Regions from separate parts of the Mesorhizobium sp. URHB0026 genome, predicted to be linked through region 1. Evidence: riboswitches for the same ligand, from Rfam matches in the RefSeq annotation. Region 1 holds a riboswitch; the other holds the start of a gene.
What was found. Region 1 has a riboswitch for S-adenosylmethionine ahead of ACVWWD_RS12245 (O-succinylhomoserine sulfhydrylase). Riboswitches for the same ligand answer to the same signal wherever they lie in the genome.

Region 1 (9,035 bases):
GCTGATCGTCATCATGCTGTTCTTCCAGTACACGACGTCGGGAACGCTGTTCAAACCGGTCAACCTGAGCAACCTGGTGCAGCAGAACTCGTTCATCATCGTGATGGCGCTCGGCATGCTGCTGGTCATCGTCGCCGGCTATATCGATCTCAGCGTGGGATCGGTCGCCGGCTTCATCGGCGCGCTTGCCGCCATGATGATGGTCATCTGGCCGCTCGGCATGTTCAGCAATCCGCTTGTTGTCTCGATCGTCTGCCTCATCGTCGGCGGGTTGATCGGTGGCGCGCAAGGGTACTGGATCGCCTATCACCGCATACCAAGCTTCATCGTGACGCTCGCCGGCATGCTGATCTTCCGCGGCATCTGCCAGGCGCTGCTTGGCGGCGGCTCCTCGGTTGGCCCGCTTCCCGACAGTTTCAAGGCGCTGAGTTCCGGTTTCATTCCCGACGTCATCGGTCCGCTGACCCTGATCCCGCCGACGGTGAACGCGGCCGGCAAAACCGTTTTGGGCAGTGGCCTGACGCTTCACATGACGACAATCGTGCTGGGCCTGATCGCGGTGCTCGCCTACGCCTATTTCGGCTTCAGGACGCGACGCAAGCGCGAACTCCACGGTTACGAGGCCGAGCCTTTCACCCTGTTCGTCATCAAGACGCTGGTCGGCAGCGCGCTGGCGCTCTTCCTGATCTTCCAGTTCGCGACCTATCGGGGCCTGCCGATCGTGCTCCTGGTGATGGGCGTACTGATCTCGCTGTTCGTCTTCGTCACCAAGCGCATGACCATCGGCCGCCGCATCTACGCCATGGGAGGCAACGCCAAGGCGGCGCAACTGTCGGGCATCAACACCGAGCGGCTGACGCTCTGGGTGTTCGTCAATATGGGCGTTCTGTCGGCGCTCGGCGGGCTGATCATCGCCGCACGTCTCGGCCAGGCCGTGCCGGCCGCGGGCCTCGGCAGCGAACTCGACGTGATCGCGGCCGTCTTCATCGGCGGCGCCTCGGCGATGGGCGGCGTCGGCCAGGTCATCGGCGCGGTGGTCGGCGGCTTCATCATGGGCGTGATGAACAACGGCATGTCCATCATGGGCGTCAATGTCGACTGGCAGCAGGTGGTCAAGGGCCTGGTGCTGCTCGGGGCCGTCATCTTCGACGTCTACAACAAGAACAAGGCTTGAGGGCGGGGCGAGGACTAGGAGGCATACGGGTTCTAGATCGCGAAGCTGCCGGCAGCCCGTCGGCACCAAGAAGTCCGGCGAAGGACCAGGCTCGCGAATGCAATCCGGACGAAGCGTTTCAAACCGTGGCGCGTTTCCGCGCCGCGCCGGTCAGGATTTGCCCATTGGCAGCCGGATACAGATAAATGAGAGGACTGATCATGCTGATCTCGCAGATTCTCGACGACGCCGAGACGATCCGTGTCGTTGCCCGCAGCGGAGGGAAGACCCGGATCATTAACGGGGCGCGCAGCGTCTATTCGCTGGCGATGGAGGCCGCCCGCACCGGCGTCGGCCTGGCCGCCCTGATCGAACGCAAGGGGCTTGGCGAGACGATCGATCTCGACGCCGCCTACAAGAGGGGGCGCCTGCTGTCGCCGATCAATCACCCCGACCCGGCGCATCTGCACCTGACCGGCACCGGGCTGACGCATCTGGGGTCGGCCGCGACGCGCGATTCCATGCACAAGAAGCTCAGCACCGACGGCGAGGAGCAACTTACCGATTCCATGAAGATGTTCCGCATGGGACTGGAAGGCGGCAAGCCCGCGAAAGGCCAGGTCGGCGTGCAGCCGGAATGGTTCTACAAGGGCAACGGCACCATGGCGGTCGCGCCTGGCGCGGCGCTCATGTCGCCGGCCTTTGCCAAGGATGCCGGCGAGGAACCCGAGGTCGCTGGGATCTATGTCATCGGCGATGACGGGGCGCCCTTCCGCGTTGGCTTCACCTTGTCGAACGAATTCTCGGACCATGTGACCGAGCGCGTGAACTATCTCTTCCTCGCCCACTCCAAGCTGCGCAATGCCTCCTTCGGCCCGGAGATCCTGATCGGAGACCTGCCTTCGGACATCCGCGGCACGTCGCGCATCCTGCGCGACGGCAAGGCTTTGTGGGAAAAGCCCTTCCTGTCGGGTGAAACGAACATGTCCCACACCATCGCCAATCTCGAACACCACCACTTCAAATATTCGGCCTTCCGCCAGCCTGGCGACGTGCATGTGCATATGTTCGGCACCGCGACGCTATCCTTCGCCGACGGTATCAAGACGGAGGCCGGCGACGTGTTCGAGATCGAGGCCGGGGATTTCGGACTGCCGCTGCGCAACCCGCTCGAGATCGAGAAGCCGGTGAAGGTGTCGGTAAGGGCGCTTTGAAGCCATGAGCTGGTGATTTCCCCTCGTGGGATGGCCGGCAAGCCAGAGCGGGGCGCTCTCCCGCTGATCTAGCAATAGGTTCCAGTCACGCCTTCGGCTCTCAACAGATCGCGGGATGAGCAGCAATCCTTCGCGCCCCCTCTGCCCTGCCGGGCATCTCTCCCACAACAAGGACCCACAAGAGGGAGATCGGCAGCTTCGACCTCATCGCACGGAGCGGAAATGCTTCGACAGCTTCAGGCCCTGTGCCTGGTAGTTCGAGCCGAGATCGGTGCCGTAGAGCGCCTGTGGTCGCTTCAGCATGTGCTCGTAGACCAGCCGGCCGACGATCTGGCCGTGGTCGAGGATGAACGGCACTTCGTGGCTGCGCACTTCGAGCACCGCCCGGCTGCCGGTGCCGCCGGCCGCCGAATGGCCGAAACCCGGATCGAAAAAGCCGGCATAATGGACACGAAACTCGCCGACCAGCGGATCGAACGGCGTCATCTCGGCGGCGTAGAGCGGCGGCACATGCACCGCTTCCTGGCTGACGAGGATGTAGAACTCGTCCGGATCGAGCACCAGTTCGCCGGCGCGGCTCTTGTGGATCGGCTCCCAGAAGTCGAGGACGTCCTGCGCGGCGCGCTTGTCGACATCGACGAGGCCGGTGTGGTGCTTGCCGCGATAGCCGACCAACCCATCCTTGTCGCCATTGAGGTCGATCGACAGCGCGATGCCGCCGCCGGAAATGTTCGGCGGCTCCGTGGCGACCAGCATCTCGGCACGATGCAGGTCATGCAACTCGGCTTCCGAGAGCAGCGCGTTGCCGGTGCGAAAGCGTATCTGGGACAGGCGCGAACCCGTGCGCGCGATGATCGGAAAGGTGCGCGGGCTGACCTCGAGATAGAGCGGACCGTTGTAGCCGGCGGCGATCTTATCGAACTCGTGGCCCCGATCGGTCATGACGCGGGTGAAGATGTCGAGCCGCCCGGTCGAGCTCTTCGGATTGGCCGAGGCCGAAATGTCAGCCGGTAGGACCAGACTTTCGAGCAGCGGCACAATATAGACGCAGCCGGTTTCGAGGACCGCGCCTTCGGTCAGGCTGATCTCGTGCAGTTGCAGCCGATCGAGCTTTTCCGACACCTTGTGGTTGGGACCGGGCAGGAACGAGGCGCGAACCCGCCAGGCCTTTTCGCCCAATCTGAGATCAAGGCTCGCCGGCTGGATCTGGTCGGCATCGAGTGCACGCTGCGACTTCAGCGCGCCGGACCGGAACAGCGCCGAAATGTCCTGATCGGGAAGAATGCCTGTCTGCCGCAAAGTCTGGCTCCGCCCCAAGACTGGTCTCTTTGGTTGCAGGTTCTTGTTTGTTGCAGGTTCTTGCCGCAAAACCGCCGGGCACTTTTGCGGAACCTGCCTTGGTACAAACGTCTTAATGAAGCCGGCAATTGACGCAAGCGTGGCGCGGGTCTAAAGGGTCGTTATCCCGTGGTGATTTGGCCGGTCGGCTTGCAGCCACGTTAAACAAGTCGCTAAAGGACCGTCGGGCCGCAAGGCCGTATGGACCGGTTGCGACTTTCGCGGCCGGTTTTTTTGTGTCTGGAACAAAGCGATGAGCACCAAGAAGCGCAACTGGAAACCTCAGACGGCACTCGTGCATGGCGGAACCCTGCGTTCCGGCTTCGGCGAAACCTCCGAGGCGATGTACCTGACCCAGGGTTATGTCTATCAGACGGCGCAGGCCGCCGAAGCCCGCTTCAAGGGCGAAGAGCCTGGTTTCATCTATTCGCGCTACGCCAACCCGACCGTCGACATGTTCGAAAAGCGCATGTGCGCGCTTGAAGGCGCCGAAGACGCGCGCGCCACGGCGTCGGGCATGGCGGCGGTGACGGCTGCCCTTCTGTGCAGCGTCAAGGCCGGCGACCACATCGTGGCGGCGCGCGCGCTGTTCGGCTCCTGTCGCTGGGTGGTCGAGACACTGGCGCCGCGCTATGGCATCGAGGCGACCTTGGTCGACGGCACCGAGATCGCCAATTGGGAAAAGGCGGTCAGGCCGAACACCAAGCTGTTCTTCCTGGAGAGCCCGACCAACCCGACGCTCGAAGTCGTCGACATCGCCGCCGTCGCCTCGCTTGCCAATTCGATCGGCGCGCGGCTGGTCGTCGACAATGTCTTCGCCACGCCCCTACAGCAGAAGCCATTGCAGCTTGGTGCGCACATCGTCGTCTACTCGGCCACCAAGCATATTGACGGCCAGGGCCGCTGCCTGGGCGGCGTCATCCTGTCGGACAAGAAGTGGATCGACGAGAACCTGCACGACTATTTCCGCCACACGGGCCCCAGCCTGTCGCCGTTCAACGCCTGGACCTTGCTGAAGGGCCTCGAGACCTTGCCGCTGCGCGTGCGCCAGCAGACCGAGAGCGCCGGCAAGATCGCCGACTTCCTGGCCGAGCAGCCGCAGATCGCCCGCGTCATCTATCCCGGCCGCGCCGACCACCCGCAGGCCGATATCGTCAAGAAGCAGATGTCGGGTGGCTCGACGCTGATCTGCCTCGACGTCAAGGGCGGCAAGCCGGCGGCCTTCGCCCTGCAGAACGCCCTCGACATCGTGCTGATCTCGAACAATCTGGGCGATGCCAAGAGCCTGATCACCCACCCGGCGACGACCACCCACAAGAATTTGAGCGACGAGGCCCGCGCCGAACTCGGCATCGGGCCCGGTACGCTCAGGCTGTCGGTCGGCCTGGAGGATACGGACGATCTGCTTGAAGATATCGCGCAAGCGTTGAAGGCCGCCAAATAGGTTTCGTCCAGGCAGCGTCGTCAGCAGCGATCAGGCGCTCGACGGCGTCTCCTCCAGTTCCGCCGTCTTGGTCCGGATGGTCATGGCGTTGCCGCGCCAGTCGACGGCGCCGCCGAGCCAGCCGCGCGCCCAGATGGCCGGGAGCATGACGTCCCGCGCGACCGTCGCCGCGATCATGCGCGTCGAGACGTGCCAACCCTTGGCCAGGGCCAGAGCGCATTCCGGAAGATAGAACGCCGCCAGCACGGCAATCGCGGTCGCCCAGAGGCTGACGCCGGCGCTCCCCGCCGCAACCAGCGCAAGAACCAGCGGGACCGCCGCACCAGTCAGGATCTCGGGCGCGAAGAACAGCGGGAAGGTGACGCGGCGCAGGCGCGCCCAGCGGGCCTGGCGCGACCAGATCTCGCGAAACGTGCGCTGGCCGAGCGGCTGCTCGAAGGGCGCCGCAACGAGGTTGACACGCAGGCCGAGGCCGTTCACCAGCTTGGTCGCGGCGGCGTCCTCGGCGATCTCGGCGGCCAGCGCGCGGATGCCGCCATTGGCGTCCAGCATCGGCTTGTTCCACAGCATGCTCTTGCCCTGCGCGAAGCCGAGGCCGAGCGCCTCGCCGGCATACTGCCAGCGGGCCTGCAATGTGTTCAGGAAGGCGCATTCGACGTCGGCCCAGAAACCATCTGGCCTGGAGCCGATCGGCGTCGAGCAGACAAGGCCGGTACCGTGCCGCCACGCCGCCATCATGTGCTCGACGTAGTCCCTAGGCATCAGAACGTTGGAATCGGCAAGAATGACCCAGTCGTGGCGCGCCGCTTCCCAGCCTTTCACGCAATTGTTGAGCTTGGGATTGGCGCTGACACGGTCGTCGCCGATCAACAGCCGGGCCGGCACCTGCGGAAACCGGGCAATCGCCCTGTTTATCAGTTTGACCACCGGGTCGTCGGCATGGGCGACGCAGAAGATCAGTTCGTAGCGTGGCCAGTCGAGCGCGAAGGCGCGTTCCAGCGTCTCACGTGTGAAGGGCTCGACGCCGCGCGACGGGACGAGAATCGACACCGCCGGCGATCTGCCCGCCGGCGGGGCGATCGTGGCGCGCCGTTTCAGCTGTGAAGCGGCAAGCAGGATGCTGGCAGCGTTTGAGAGGATGAGTGCGGTCGAAAGCGAGGCGGATATGAGAGTGAGTTCCATCGAGATCTGGTCACTCCGGAAGTCGGCCCGCGTCGCGGCCGTTTTCAACAGTTCGACAGAGGGCCGAGTCGCCCGGTTCGCGCACACCACCATTGTCGTGTGTCACTTAAATGACATTCTTTGCCGGCACCTGCGTTTCAATCCCAGGCGCGACAAGACGCGCACGTTGACCTGCTCACCGCGAGCGTCGAAAGTCGTCGGATTGTTTTGGAGCCGCTCATGTACCGCGCCGTGACGCGCAACATCGAAGTGCAGGTCAGGCCGTTCTATCTGGAGGATCGTTCGGATCCCCAGGAGAACCGCTACGTCTGGGGCTATCAGATAACGATCGACAACCAGTCTGACGAGTTCGTGCAGCTTCTGTCGCGCTATTGGCATATCACCGATGGTGCCGGCCGGGTCGAGGAGGTGCGCGGGCCGGGCGTTGTCGGCGACCAGCCGGAACTCAATCCCGGCGACAGCTATCAGTACACGTCCGGCTGCCCGCTCTCGACACCCTCCGGGATCATGGTCGGACGCTACACGATGCGCAACAAGCGCGGCGAGACGTTCGACATCGCCATCCCAGCCTTCTCGCTCGATCTGCCGGGGACAAGGCGCACGGTGAACTGAGGGCCGACGGTCACGCTGCCCTCAGCCGCCCTTCGGGCACCTTCTCCCCGCGGAACGGGGAGAAGGAAAGGCTTTACTGAGCCGCAAACTCGGCTGGGTCGAAGTCGTACTGCGTCGAGCAGAATTCGCACGCGACATGGATGCCGCCATCCTCGGTGCTGTCCTTGATCTCCTGCGCGGAGAAGCCCTCGAGGATGCCACGGATCTTGTCGCGGGAGCATGAGCACTGGTCGGCGACGGGAACGCCGCCGAAGACGCGCACGCCATGCTCATGGAAGAGGCGATAAAGCAGCCGCTCGGCGCCGATGGTCGGGTCGATCAATTCGGTCGGCTCGATGGTGCCTAGCAACGCCAGGAGTTCCTGCCAGGAATTATCGGCCGGATCGTGGACTTGCTCGCGCGGATCGCCGTCCCCACCCGGCAGGTCCGGAATGCGCATGCGCTCGGGCGATTGCGGCAGGAACTGCGCCAGGATGCCGCCGGCGCGCCATTGCTCGCGCGCGCCGCCGACACCGGGGGTCAGCAGCTTGGCGACCGAGAGCCTGATATCGGTCGGGATCTGTTCCGACTGACGGAAATAGGTGCGTGCCGCATCTTCCAGCGTTTCGCCATCGAGCTGGACGATGCCTTGATAACGCTGCGTATGAGCGCCCTGGTCGATGGTCAGCGCCAGCACGCCGCTGCCAAGCAGCGTCTGCTGGGACGTCTCACCTGCCCCGACCAGTGCTTCGAGCCGATCCGCATCGAAGCGTGCGTAGGCGCGCAGCGCCGAGGGCGTGGAAAAGTCCGCGACCAGCATGTCGACAGGCCCGTCGGTACGGGTCTGCAGGATGAACTTGCCTTCGAATTTGAGCGAGGTGCCGAGCAGAACGGTCAGCACACAGGCTTCCGCCAGCAGGCGGGCGACCGGCTCGGGATAATCGTGGCGGCCAAGGATGGCGTCGAGCATCGGCCCAAGCTGGACCGTGCGGCCGCGCACGTCGAGCGGACCGACCTCGAAGGGAACGACGTGATCGTCGCCGGCATAGCCGAACTCGCCGAGTTTGGGGTGATGTTCAGTCACTTGATGGCTTTCCAACATGACAAAGCTCCAGGGCGCGGCCATGCGGCCCTGGTGGGCACATGCGTCCAAACGCGCTTGATTTGCGTGATGCGGCGCAGATAGGCATCGCGCCGCCGCAGATCAAGCGCCTGGGCATTTCGGGCGCCCAAGACACTTCAAGCACCAAGACGCTCTAAGCACCGAAACACTCTAAGCACCGAGGCACCAGGCAAGCACCGCCTTCTGGGCATGGAGCCGGTTCTCGGCCTCGTCGAAGACCACCGAATGCGGCCCGTCGATGACCTCGTCGGTTACTTCCTCGCCGCGATGGGCCGGCAGGCAGTGCATGAACAATGCATCCGGCTTGGCCTTGGCCATCAGCGCCGCGTTGACCTGATAGGGCGAGAAGACATTGTGGCCGCGAGCACGGTGTTCCTGTCCCATCGACACCCAGCAGTCGGTGACGATGCAGTCGGCCTGGTCGACGGCTTCCTCGGGCGAGCGGGTGAAATAGAGCTGGCCGCCATGCGCCTTTGACCAGTCGATATGCTTCTGCGCCGGTTCGCTGCCTTCGGGCACGGCGACGTTGAGATTGAAGCGGAACCGTGCCGAGGCCTCAAGCAGTGAGTGCAGCACATTGTTGCCGTCGCCGGTCCAGGCAATCGTCTTGCCGGCAACCGGACCGCGATGCTCCTCGAAGGTCATGATGTCGGCCATCAGCTGGCACGGGTGGGTGTCGTCGGTCAGGCCGTTGATCACCGGAACGGTGGCATTCTCGGTCAGTTCCAGCAGCCGCTCATGCGAGGTGGTGCGGATCATGATCGCATCGACGTAGCGCGACAGCACCTTGGCGGTGTCGGCGATGGTTTCGGAGCGGCCGAGCTGCATCTCGGTGCCGGTCAGCATGATGGTCTCGCCGCCGAGCTGGCGCATGCCGACGTCGAAAGAAACGCGCGTGCGCGTCGACGGCTTGTCGAAGATCATGGCCAGCACCTTGCCTTCGAGCGGCTTGGTCCGCTCGCCGGCCTTGAGACGCGCCTTTCGCGTTAC
Region 2 (9,035 bases), 1.6 Mb from region 1:
GATGCGGCCGGCGCGCGCCTTCCGGCTGGCCAATGCCGGCGCCATCGGCGTCAATCCCGACCAGCGCATGCAGCAGGATGCCGCGCATCTCTCGGACCTGTCGACCGATCTTGGTGTCGGCCTGCTGCAGTCGTTCATCCTGCTCGTGTCCTTCGTCGGTGTGCTGTGGGAACTGTCTTCGGGCTTCGTCTTCCACGTCAACGGCTGGCCGCTGGCGATACCCGGCTATATGGTCTGGGCCGCGTTCCTCTATGCCGGCACCGCCTCGTGGCTGAGCTGGCTGGTCGGCCGGCCGCTCATCAGCCTCAACAGCGACCGCTATACGCGCGAAGCGGAGCTGCGCTCCTCGATGGTGCGCGTCAACGAGAATGTCGATGCCATCGCGCTGTACCGTGGGGAGGATGACGCCAAGCGACGGCTGCAACTCGACCTCGGCACGGTGCTGGGCGCCATGCGGCGCATCTACACCGCCCAGATCAATCTATCCTGGGTAACCGATACCTATGGCTGGATCACGGTCGTGGCGCCGATCCTGGTCGCCTCGCCGGTCTATTTCTCGGGGGACATCAGCTTTGGCGGGCTGATGATGGCGGTCGGGGCCTTCAACCAGGTCCACTCCTCCCTGCGTTGGTTCATCAACAACATCGGCAGCATTGCCGACTGGCGCGCCACGCTGATGCGTGTCGCCGACTTCCGCATCGCGCTCGATGAAACCGATGTGCTGCACGATAAGGAGAAGCGCATCGAATTCGCCGACAACGCCAATGGCAGCCTCACGTTCGAGAAGCTTCAGGTGGCATCGCCTGACGGATGCACCAAGCTCGCCGACCAGCATGTCGAAATCCTTGCCGGCGAGCGCGTCATGATCACCGGCGAGCCGGGCGCCGGAAAGACGCTGTTCTTTCGCGCCATTGCCGGGCTGTGGCCGTGGGGCAGTGGACGCATCGGCCTGCCCGCGGGTGAAACCATCATCTTCGTGCCGCGCGTCCCCTATTTGCCGGCCGGCACGCTGCGCGAAGTCCTCAATCACCCGAACGGGCATGCGCCGGCGAACGACGCCGACATTTCAGCGGTGCTTGCCGAGGTCGGTCTTGGACGCCTGTCGTCGTCGCTCGACCGCGTCGGACGCTGGGACCATGAGTTGGGCGATGACGAACAGCGATTGCTGGGCGTGGCCAGGCTCGCCTTGCGACAGCCGAAATGGGTGATCATCGACGAAGCCATGGATGCGTTCGACGGACCCTCGCTGCGGCGCGTGCTGTCGCTGCTGGAGAAGCGACTGCCCGGGGCCGCGATCCTCAACATCGGGCGCGGACAGCACAACAATCAGTTCTTCCCGCGTTCCCTGACGATCGTTAAGGATTCCGGCGCGCCCTCGCTGAAACCTGCCCACGTCAGGGCGGGTGCCATCGAGCCGCCGCCAGCCGCGGCAAGCCTCCACCACAGGAAGTAGCAGTTTTCCCCCGTTGCGGCCCGTTGCCTGGCCGCCAAAGGCCCTGGCGGTCGACATCTCGCTGCCGGACGAGAAGGAATGCGCCCTGCGACGCGCCGCGCTCGATCGCTGAGCTGTCGCCGGTCAGGCCGGTGGAATCCCAAACTTGCCGCGAACTTCGTCGTAGAGGTCGCGCCGCCAGCGGCGGCCGTGGAGATAACCGTTGATCAGTTCCGGCAATGAATAACCAAGCGCGTCAGACGAGCGGTTGGCCATGTATCCCGCAAATGCCTGTGGTATTCGCCCCCGCAGAATATCGGCGATGATCTGCCGCGCGATCATAAAGGGAGGGATATGGGGGTAGGAGCGAGCGATGTGCGGATGCTTGCTCATCAGGATCGCGTAGGCTTCGACATAGCCGTCCCTGCGGCCTGAAATCGAATTCTGCGAATTGTGCTTCGTCCAGTCGATATCTTCCGACAATTGCGCGCCGAAGCGCTGTGCGAAGCGCAGCAGAAGCTCGCGGTCCTGCATCCGGGGAATGTCGCTGTCATAGCCGCCGATGGCCAGCAAAGCCTCGCGCCTGGCCGTTATCGCCGATCCGGCTATGAAGGCCGTCTGTGCAACCACGGCCCGCTCCAGCATTGGCGGGTTCAGGAAAGCGCCGCGGTTGACGCAGGCGGTGCCACGGCCACCCTTCACCGAGACATATGAGGAGAGCAGGACCTCGAGCGCCGGATTGTCGTCGAACCATGTCAGCGTCCGTGCGAGCCGGTGCGGCAGGAAGAGATCGTCCGAATCGAGAAAAGTCACCACGGGCGCCCGGGCTAGCTCGATGCCGGCATTCCTGGCGGCATTGGCGCCGCGCCACTTCGCGCCGACATAGATCAGCCGGGGGTCATGGATGCGGGCGAGCGCCGCCTCGGTCCCGTCCGTCGAACCATCGTCGACGACGATATGTTCAAATCGCGGCATGCTCTGGGAGAGCACGCTTTCGACGGCGCGGAGCACCGTTTCGCGCCGGTTGTGAGTCGGCGTGATCACCGTGATGAGGGGCGCCTGTTCGGTCTTCCCGATCATATCGCGCCGGCCGCCTCCATCGCGTAAACACCCTTCGCGCCAGGTCCTTTGATCATGGGGATGGCTAAATGGATCGGACTTCCCCCTGGATGGGCTCCTCGGATTCGGTGCGACGCTACAAAAAACAACCTGCCATGTCTCCCCGTCGTGCCGTCGTTCGACCGACCAGGCATGATGAATTCCGGCTCCTGGTGCTTCAACTGCAACACTTTCTCGCCGCAGGAAGACGCGCGGCCGCCTCAAAGGATTGGCAGTCTCGCCTGCGGTGTCCATTTCATTAGCGCTTCAGCAGGAACACTGCCTGCTGGCCAAAGAAATTCCAGAACCACCATGGCATCGACAGGCCGATCTTCTGGCCGTTGGCGTCGAGCGCGGTCGCCTTCTCCACTGTCGCGCCAAGCTCTTCGCACAAGTTGACGAAGTCGCGGATCGTGCAGAAGTGGATGTTGGGCGTGTCGTACCAAGAATAGGGCAGGTCGCTGGTCACAGGCATGCGGCCCTTGACGAACAGCGACAGGCGCACCCGCCAGTGACCGAAATTGGGGAAGGACACGATCGCCCGGTTGCCGATCCTGAGCAGCTCGTCGAGCACCAGCTTCGGGTTGCGGGTGGCCTGCAGGGTCTGCGACAGAACGACGAAGTCAAAGCCCTTGTCGGGATAGAATTCGAGATCGATGTCGGCATCGCCCTGGATGACACTGAGACCGCGCGCCACGCATTCGTTGACGCCACGCTGCGACAGCTCGAGACCACGACCGTCGACCTGCTTGGTGTCTTGCAGCAATTCGAGCAACGAGCCGTCGCCCGAGCCGACGTCGAGCACACGCGATTGCGGCGGGATGAGGTTGGCGACGACCTCAAGGTCGACGCGCTGGCTGCCGTTGACGCTCATGGCTTCGGCTCCGGAACGGCGCATGACCTTGGTCCGAAAAGTCCGCAACTTTTCAGGGTCATGGCTTCGCCTTTCTGTTGGCGCATGACCTTGGTCCGAAAAGTCCGCAACTTTTCAGGGTCATGCGCTGAGCCCCCTGGCGCGCGCGGCCGAGCCGATGAAGCCGTTGATGGCGGCAAACAGTTCCGGCTCGTCGAGCAGGAAGGCGTCGTGGCCGCGATCGGTCTCGATCTCGACGAAGGACACCGAGGCGCCGGCGGCGTTGAGTGCGTGGACGATGGAGCGGCTCTCTTCGGTCGGGAACAGCCAGTCCGATGTGAAGGACACCAGGCAAAAGCGGGTTTTCGTGCCGGCGAAGGCGTCGGCCAGCCGGCCGCCATGGTCGGCGGCGAGGTCGAAATAATCCATCGACCGCGTCATGTAGAGATAGGAGTTGGCATCGAAGCGGTCGACGAAGGTCATGCCCTGGTGGCGCAGATAGCTCTCGATCTGGAAGTCGGCATCGAAGCCGAAGGTCAGCGCTTCGCGGTCCTGCAAATTGCGGCCGAATTTGCGGTGCAGGGCGGCTTCCGACAGATAGGTGATGTGGGCGGCCATGCGCGCCACCGCCAGCCCTTTCTCCGGACGCTTGCCATGCTCGAAATATTTGCCGCCATGCCAGTCCGGATCGGCCATCACAGCCTGCCGCCCGACTTCGTGGAAGGCGATGTTCTGTGACGAATGGCGCGCCCCGGTGGCGATCGGCAGCGCCGAGAACACGCGCTCGGGATAGCTCGACGCCCATTCCAGAACCTGCATGCCGCCCATCGAGCCACCGAGCACGCAGAAAAGTTTCTCGATGCCGAAATGGTCGATCAGCATCTGCTGCGCGCGCACCATGTCACGGATGGTGATGACCGGCAGGTCGAGGCCATAGGGTTTACCCGTTGCCGCGTTGGTCGAGGCCGGACCGGTGGAACCCAGGCAGCCGCCGATGACATTGGAGCAGATGACGAAGAAACGGCTGGTATCGATGATCTTGCCCGGTCCGATCAGCACTTCCCACCAACCGGGCTTGCCGGTTACCGGATTGGTGCTGGCGACATGCTGGTCACCGGTCAGCGCATGACAGACGAGGATGGCATTGGAACGGGCATCGTTCAGCGTGCCATAGGTCTGGTAGGCGATCTGGAACGGCGACAGCAGCGTGCCGGCGTCGAGCTTGAGCGGCTTGTCGGGCCCGAACCGCAACACCGGGCTCGACGGTTGGTCGGCCTCGTTGTTGGTCTTTCCTGCACGCAGAGCGGCCATCACGTCCCTCTTGCTGCACCGTGCGCTCGTGGAAATCGCTACCGATCTCCGCCGCCGATGCGTCCGTCCGTCCGGTCGCGGACAACAAAAAACCGGCATTGCCTTCGCAAAGCCGGTTACGTCACGCAAACGGCCCTTTAGCGAATTGTTTAACGTGGCTGCAAGCCGACCGGCCAAATCACCACGGAACTGTCATGGTCTTTCTAGAACCCGCCTGCCTCGCCGTCAATGGCGGCGGCTGGCACCACTGCCACCTCTCGACATTGCGAGCCATGGCCTGTATTTCCGCAGCGGCCTCCGGATGGAGGCGTTTTCGACGGATTTTGCAAGTTATGAACCAGACACCGGATCAGGCACGTCCAACTCCGCGCGCGGGCATCATGGACATAGAGGCCTATGTGCCCGGCAAAAGCTCGGCACCCGCCGGTGTCGCCAAGGTCTACAAGCTGTCGTCGAACGAGAATCCGCTTGGGCCTTCGCCGAAGGCGATCGAGGCCGCGCGCGAAGTCGCCGGCAAGCTCGACATCTATCCCGACGGTACCGCCAGGCGGTTGCGCGAGGCAATCGCCGAGGTGCATGGCCTCAACGCGCAAAACATCATCTGCTCCAATGGGTCGGACGAAATCCTCGGCCTGTTGGCGCAGACCTATCTCGCGCCCGGCGACGAGGCTATGTTCACCGAGCACGCCTTCATGGTCTACAAGATCTACATCCAGTCGGCAGGCGCTACCCCGGTCGTGGTCAAGGAGACCGACGAGCGCGCCGACATCGATGCGATGCTGGCGGCCGTCACGCCGCGCACGAAAATCGTGTTCCTGGCCAATCCCAACAACCCGACCGGCACCTATGTGCCGTTCCAGGAGGTGCGCCGCCTTCACGCCGGACTGCCGGGAAACGTGCTTCTGGTGCTCGACGCGGCCTACGCCGAATATGTTCGCCGCAACGATTACGAAGCCGGCATTGAGCTGGCCGGCAGCGCCGAGAACGTGGTGATGACCCGCACCTTCTCCAAGATCGGGCTGGGTGGCGCGCGCATCGGCTGGATGTATGGTCCCCTGCATATCGTCGACGCCATCAATCGTGTGCGCGGCCCCTTCAACGTCAATGCTACAGCGATCGAGGCCGGCATCGCCGCGATCCGCGACCGTGCCCATGTCGAGCGAAGCGTGGCGCATAACGAGACCTGGCTCACCTGGCTGAGCGGCGAAGTGGCCGGGCTGGGGCTGCGCGTGACGCCGAGCGTCGGCAATTTCCTGCTCATTCATTTTCCCGACGATCAGAAGCATTCCGCAGCGGCGGCTGACGATTATCTGAGCGCGCGCGGCTATATATTGCGGCGCGTTTCAGGCTACGGCTTTCCCAACGCGCTTCGCATGACGGTCGGTACCGAAGAGGCCAATCGCGGCGTTGTCGCCGCGCTCACGACATTCCTGAAAAGCTAGAACGTCTGAAAAGCTGGAACACCATGGCACCACCGATGTTCGAAAAGATCGCGCTGGTCGGCATTGGCCTGATCGGCTCGTCTCTGGCCCGCGTCATCCGACGCGAGGGTTTGGCTCGCCATGTCGCCATCTCGACGCGCAGCCCGGCAACGCTTAAGCGAGCCGAGGAACTGGGCCTTGGCGATTCCTACACCACCGATGCCGAGGACGCGGTGCGTGATGCCGATCTGGTCGTTGTCTCCGTGCCGGTCGGCTCATCCGGCGCTGTAGCGGAGGAAATCGCGCCGGCGCTGAAAAAGGGGGCGATCCTCACCGATGTCGGCTCGACCAAGGCCTCGGTTATCGCGCAGATGCAGCCGCATGTGCCCGAAGGCGTCCATTTCATTCCCGGCCATCCGCTGGCGGGCACCGAAAAATCCGGCCCGGATGCCGGATTTGCCGACCTGTTCGACAATCGCTGGTGCATCTTCACGCCGGTGCCGGGCACCGATCCGGATGCGCTGGAACGGCTGTCGGAATTCTGGCGCCGCTGCGGCGCCAACATCGACACGATGGACCCGCAGCATCACGACATGACGCTGGCCATCGTCTCGCATCTGCCGCACATCATCGCCTACAACATTGTCGGCACCGCCGACGATCTGGAATCGGTGACCAAGACGGAAGTGATCAAATATTCCGCCTCCGGTTTTCGCGATTTCACGCGTCTGGCTGCCTCCGATCCGACCATGTGGCGAGACGTGTGCCTGCACAACAAGGATGCCATCCTGGAGATGTTGGCGCGGTTCTCGGAAGACCTGGCGTTCCTGCAGCGCGCCATCCGCTGGGGGGACGGCGACAAACTCTTCGACCTGTTCACCCGCACACGCGCCGTGCGCCGCTCGATCATCGAGGCGGGCCAAGATATCGACGCGCCTGATTTTGGCCGCCAGGCGGTCGAGCATCCGGCAAAGAGCTAGGTGATTTTAACCGGCCAGGCCGTTGCCATCATGGCGAGCGTCTCCGCCCGATCGGGCGCGCCCAGCCGGCCGCCGAAGCGCAGGCACTTGAGCGCGGCGGCCGCGCTGGCAAAGCGCAGTGCGTGCTCGACCGCCATGGCTTCCGCCAGCCCGACGGCAAAGGCGCCATGAAAGACATCGCCGGCGGCCAGCGTATCGACCGCCTTGATCCTCGGTGCCTCGACATGGCGGGATGATCCGGTGCTTCGCTCGAACCACCAGGTACCCGCCGCGCCGCCGGTGACCGCGACGAACGCATCGGTGCGGGAGGCCAGATCGATGCAGGCGGTCTCCAGATCCAGCGCGTGGCCGCATATGATGCGGACCGCCGGCTCGGAGGCGACGATGTGCGAGGCCAGCGGCAATAATCGCTCCAGTACCGCCAGGGGCGCGGTATCGGCATCGAGTATAGCTGGGCGGCCGGCGGCGCGCGCCGCCTTCAGGGCAAGTGCCGCGGCGCCCGGCCAGCGCACGTCGGCCAGTACCGTGTCGAATGCCGTTATGTCGGTGAACGGCAAAACCTCGGGATCAGCCTGAGCGCGCGCGTCGTAGAAAGGCACGATGATCCGCTCGCCATGCGCATCGACCAGGATCGAGGCCAGTGCCGAGCGGGCGCCGCTGACGCGGCGTACATGGCTGCAATCGACGCCTTCGGCCTCTATCCCGGCAATCAGCAGATCGCCGACCGGATCGTCGCCGGCGCTCGCCCATAGCGACACCTCGGCACCCAGGCGATGCGCGGCGCAGGCCGCGCTCGTGGCCATGCCCGAGGCGATCTGGACGCCGTCCGAGGCGATGAACTTTCCTTGATGCGTGGGCAGCGATTCGACACGAAGAATAGTGTCAAGCGTCAGTGCGCCGACGCTCAGGAGCTTTGCCGGCCTCTCCATCCGTTAGTTGACCGGTTTGATCTTGCCCAGCGGAATGAAGCCAAGGGAAGCCTTGCCCTTGATCACTTTCAGCGGCATCGACGGTTCGCTGCCAAGCAGTGCCAGGGCGCCAAAACCCTGCTCGATCGCATTCTTCTGCTCGGGTATGGCGCCAGCAAGAATAGATGCCACTGCCTTGGGATCCTTGATCCTAATCATCAGGTCGGCGTCGACCAAGCCTTCGGCATCGACCGACAGCGGCCCGGAAACGGTCACGCGCGCCGTGCCGGACGACAGATCGAGGTTCCGGATTTCGATCCGCTGGCCGCGCAGGCTTTTCACCTGCGTGCCGATCAGCGCCACGCCGTTCTTCAGTGTCACGTCGCCGCTGGCATCGAGCGCCGGCAACACCCGCCCGCCGATCGCGTCGGCATCGATCTCGAGATCGCCAAAGCTGCCGACATAGTCGAGATCGCCGTTGTTGGGCTGCAACTGGCCTGACGCTTTGCCGGCACTGAACAGTTCCACCGGATCGGTGTCGTCGGCCGGGTCGGTCTGGCCCGACAGGCCCTCGGCCTGCAGCGCTACACGCCGCGGCAGCGGGTACCACAATTTGACGTTGGCCTGCAGATTGTCCCAGTCGATCCAGAGCGGCATCATGCCGGGGACTGAGGTCCGGAGCGGACCGCGTAGATTGGCAACAGGCGACAAAGGCTGGACAATCTGAGCGACGGCGTTGAAGGAGCCGGCCGAGGCGGCAATGTTTTTGGCATCGTCTTCATACGCCAGACTGTCGCAGGAGAGCGTGAAGCTCAGGGGATAGCCACCGACCTGGAGATTGGCGCAACCGGCCTCGATCCCGCTCTTGTTGAGCGTGGCAACCACCTTGCCGGCCTCGGACCGGACCCTGTTGGCAAGATAGAACCAGCCGGCGCTGTAAACGGCGAACAGCACGAGGATGAACGTGGCAAGCCACCACAGCCGGCGACGGTTACCCGGTTGGCGTTCGTCACTTGACGTCATGCTTTGGCT

Region 2: another riboswitch for S-adenosylmethionine. It lies ahead of metX (homoserine O-acetyltransferase MetX); the one in region 1 lies ahead of ACVWWD_RS12245 (O-succinylhomoserine sulfhydrylase).

What each region holds. Positions count from the first base shown of each region.
Region 1 is NZ_JBSSCN010000001.1:2,450,093-2,459,127, reverse strand. Features, by position in the region: gene mmsB (multiple monosaccharide ABC transporter permease) at 1-1,174, shown strand, start outside; gene araD1 (AraD1 family protein) at 1,375-2,367, shown strand; gene ACVWWD_RS12250 (2'-deoxycytidine 5'-triphosphate deaminase) at 2,572-3,666, opposite strand; SAM riboswitch at 3,825-3,902, shown strand; gene ACVWWD_RS12245 (O-succinylhomoserine sulfhydrylase) at 3,959-5,149, shown strand; gene ACVWWD_RS12240 (ceramide glucosyltransferase) at 5,180-6,331, opposite strand; gene apaG (Co2+/Mg2+ efflux protein ApaG) at 6,551-6,943, shown strand; gene ACVWWD_RS12230 (Hsp33 family molecular chaperone) at 7,017-8,048, opposite strand; gene argF (ornithine carbamoyltransferase) at 8,196-9,035, opposite strand, start outside.
Region 2 is NZ_JBSSCN010000001.1:873,640-882,674, reverse strand. Features, by position in the region: gene ACVWWD_RS04450 (ABC transporter ATP-binding protein/permease) at 1-1,453, shown strand, start outside; gene ACVWWD_RS04445 (glycosyltransferase family 2 protein) at 1,577-2,512, opposite strand; gene metW (methionine biosynthesis protein MetW) at 2,790-3,404, opposite strand; gene metX (homoserine O-acetyltransferase MetX) at 3,525-4,694, opposite strand; SAM riboswitch at 4,812-4,889, opposite strand; gene hisC (histidinol-phosphate transaminase) at 5,027-6,136, shown strand; gene ACVWWD_RS04425 (prephenate/arogenate dehydrogenase family protein) at 6,160-7,095, shown strand; gene ACVWWD_RS04420 (sugar kinase) at 7,092-8,024, opposite strand; gene ACVWWD_RS04415 (DUF2125 domain-containing protein) at 8,028-9,026, opposite strand.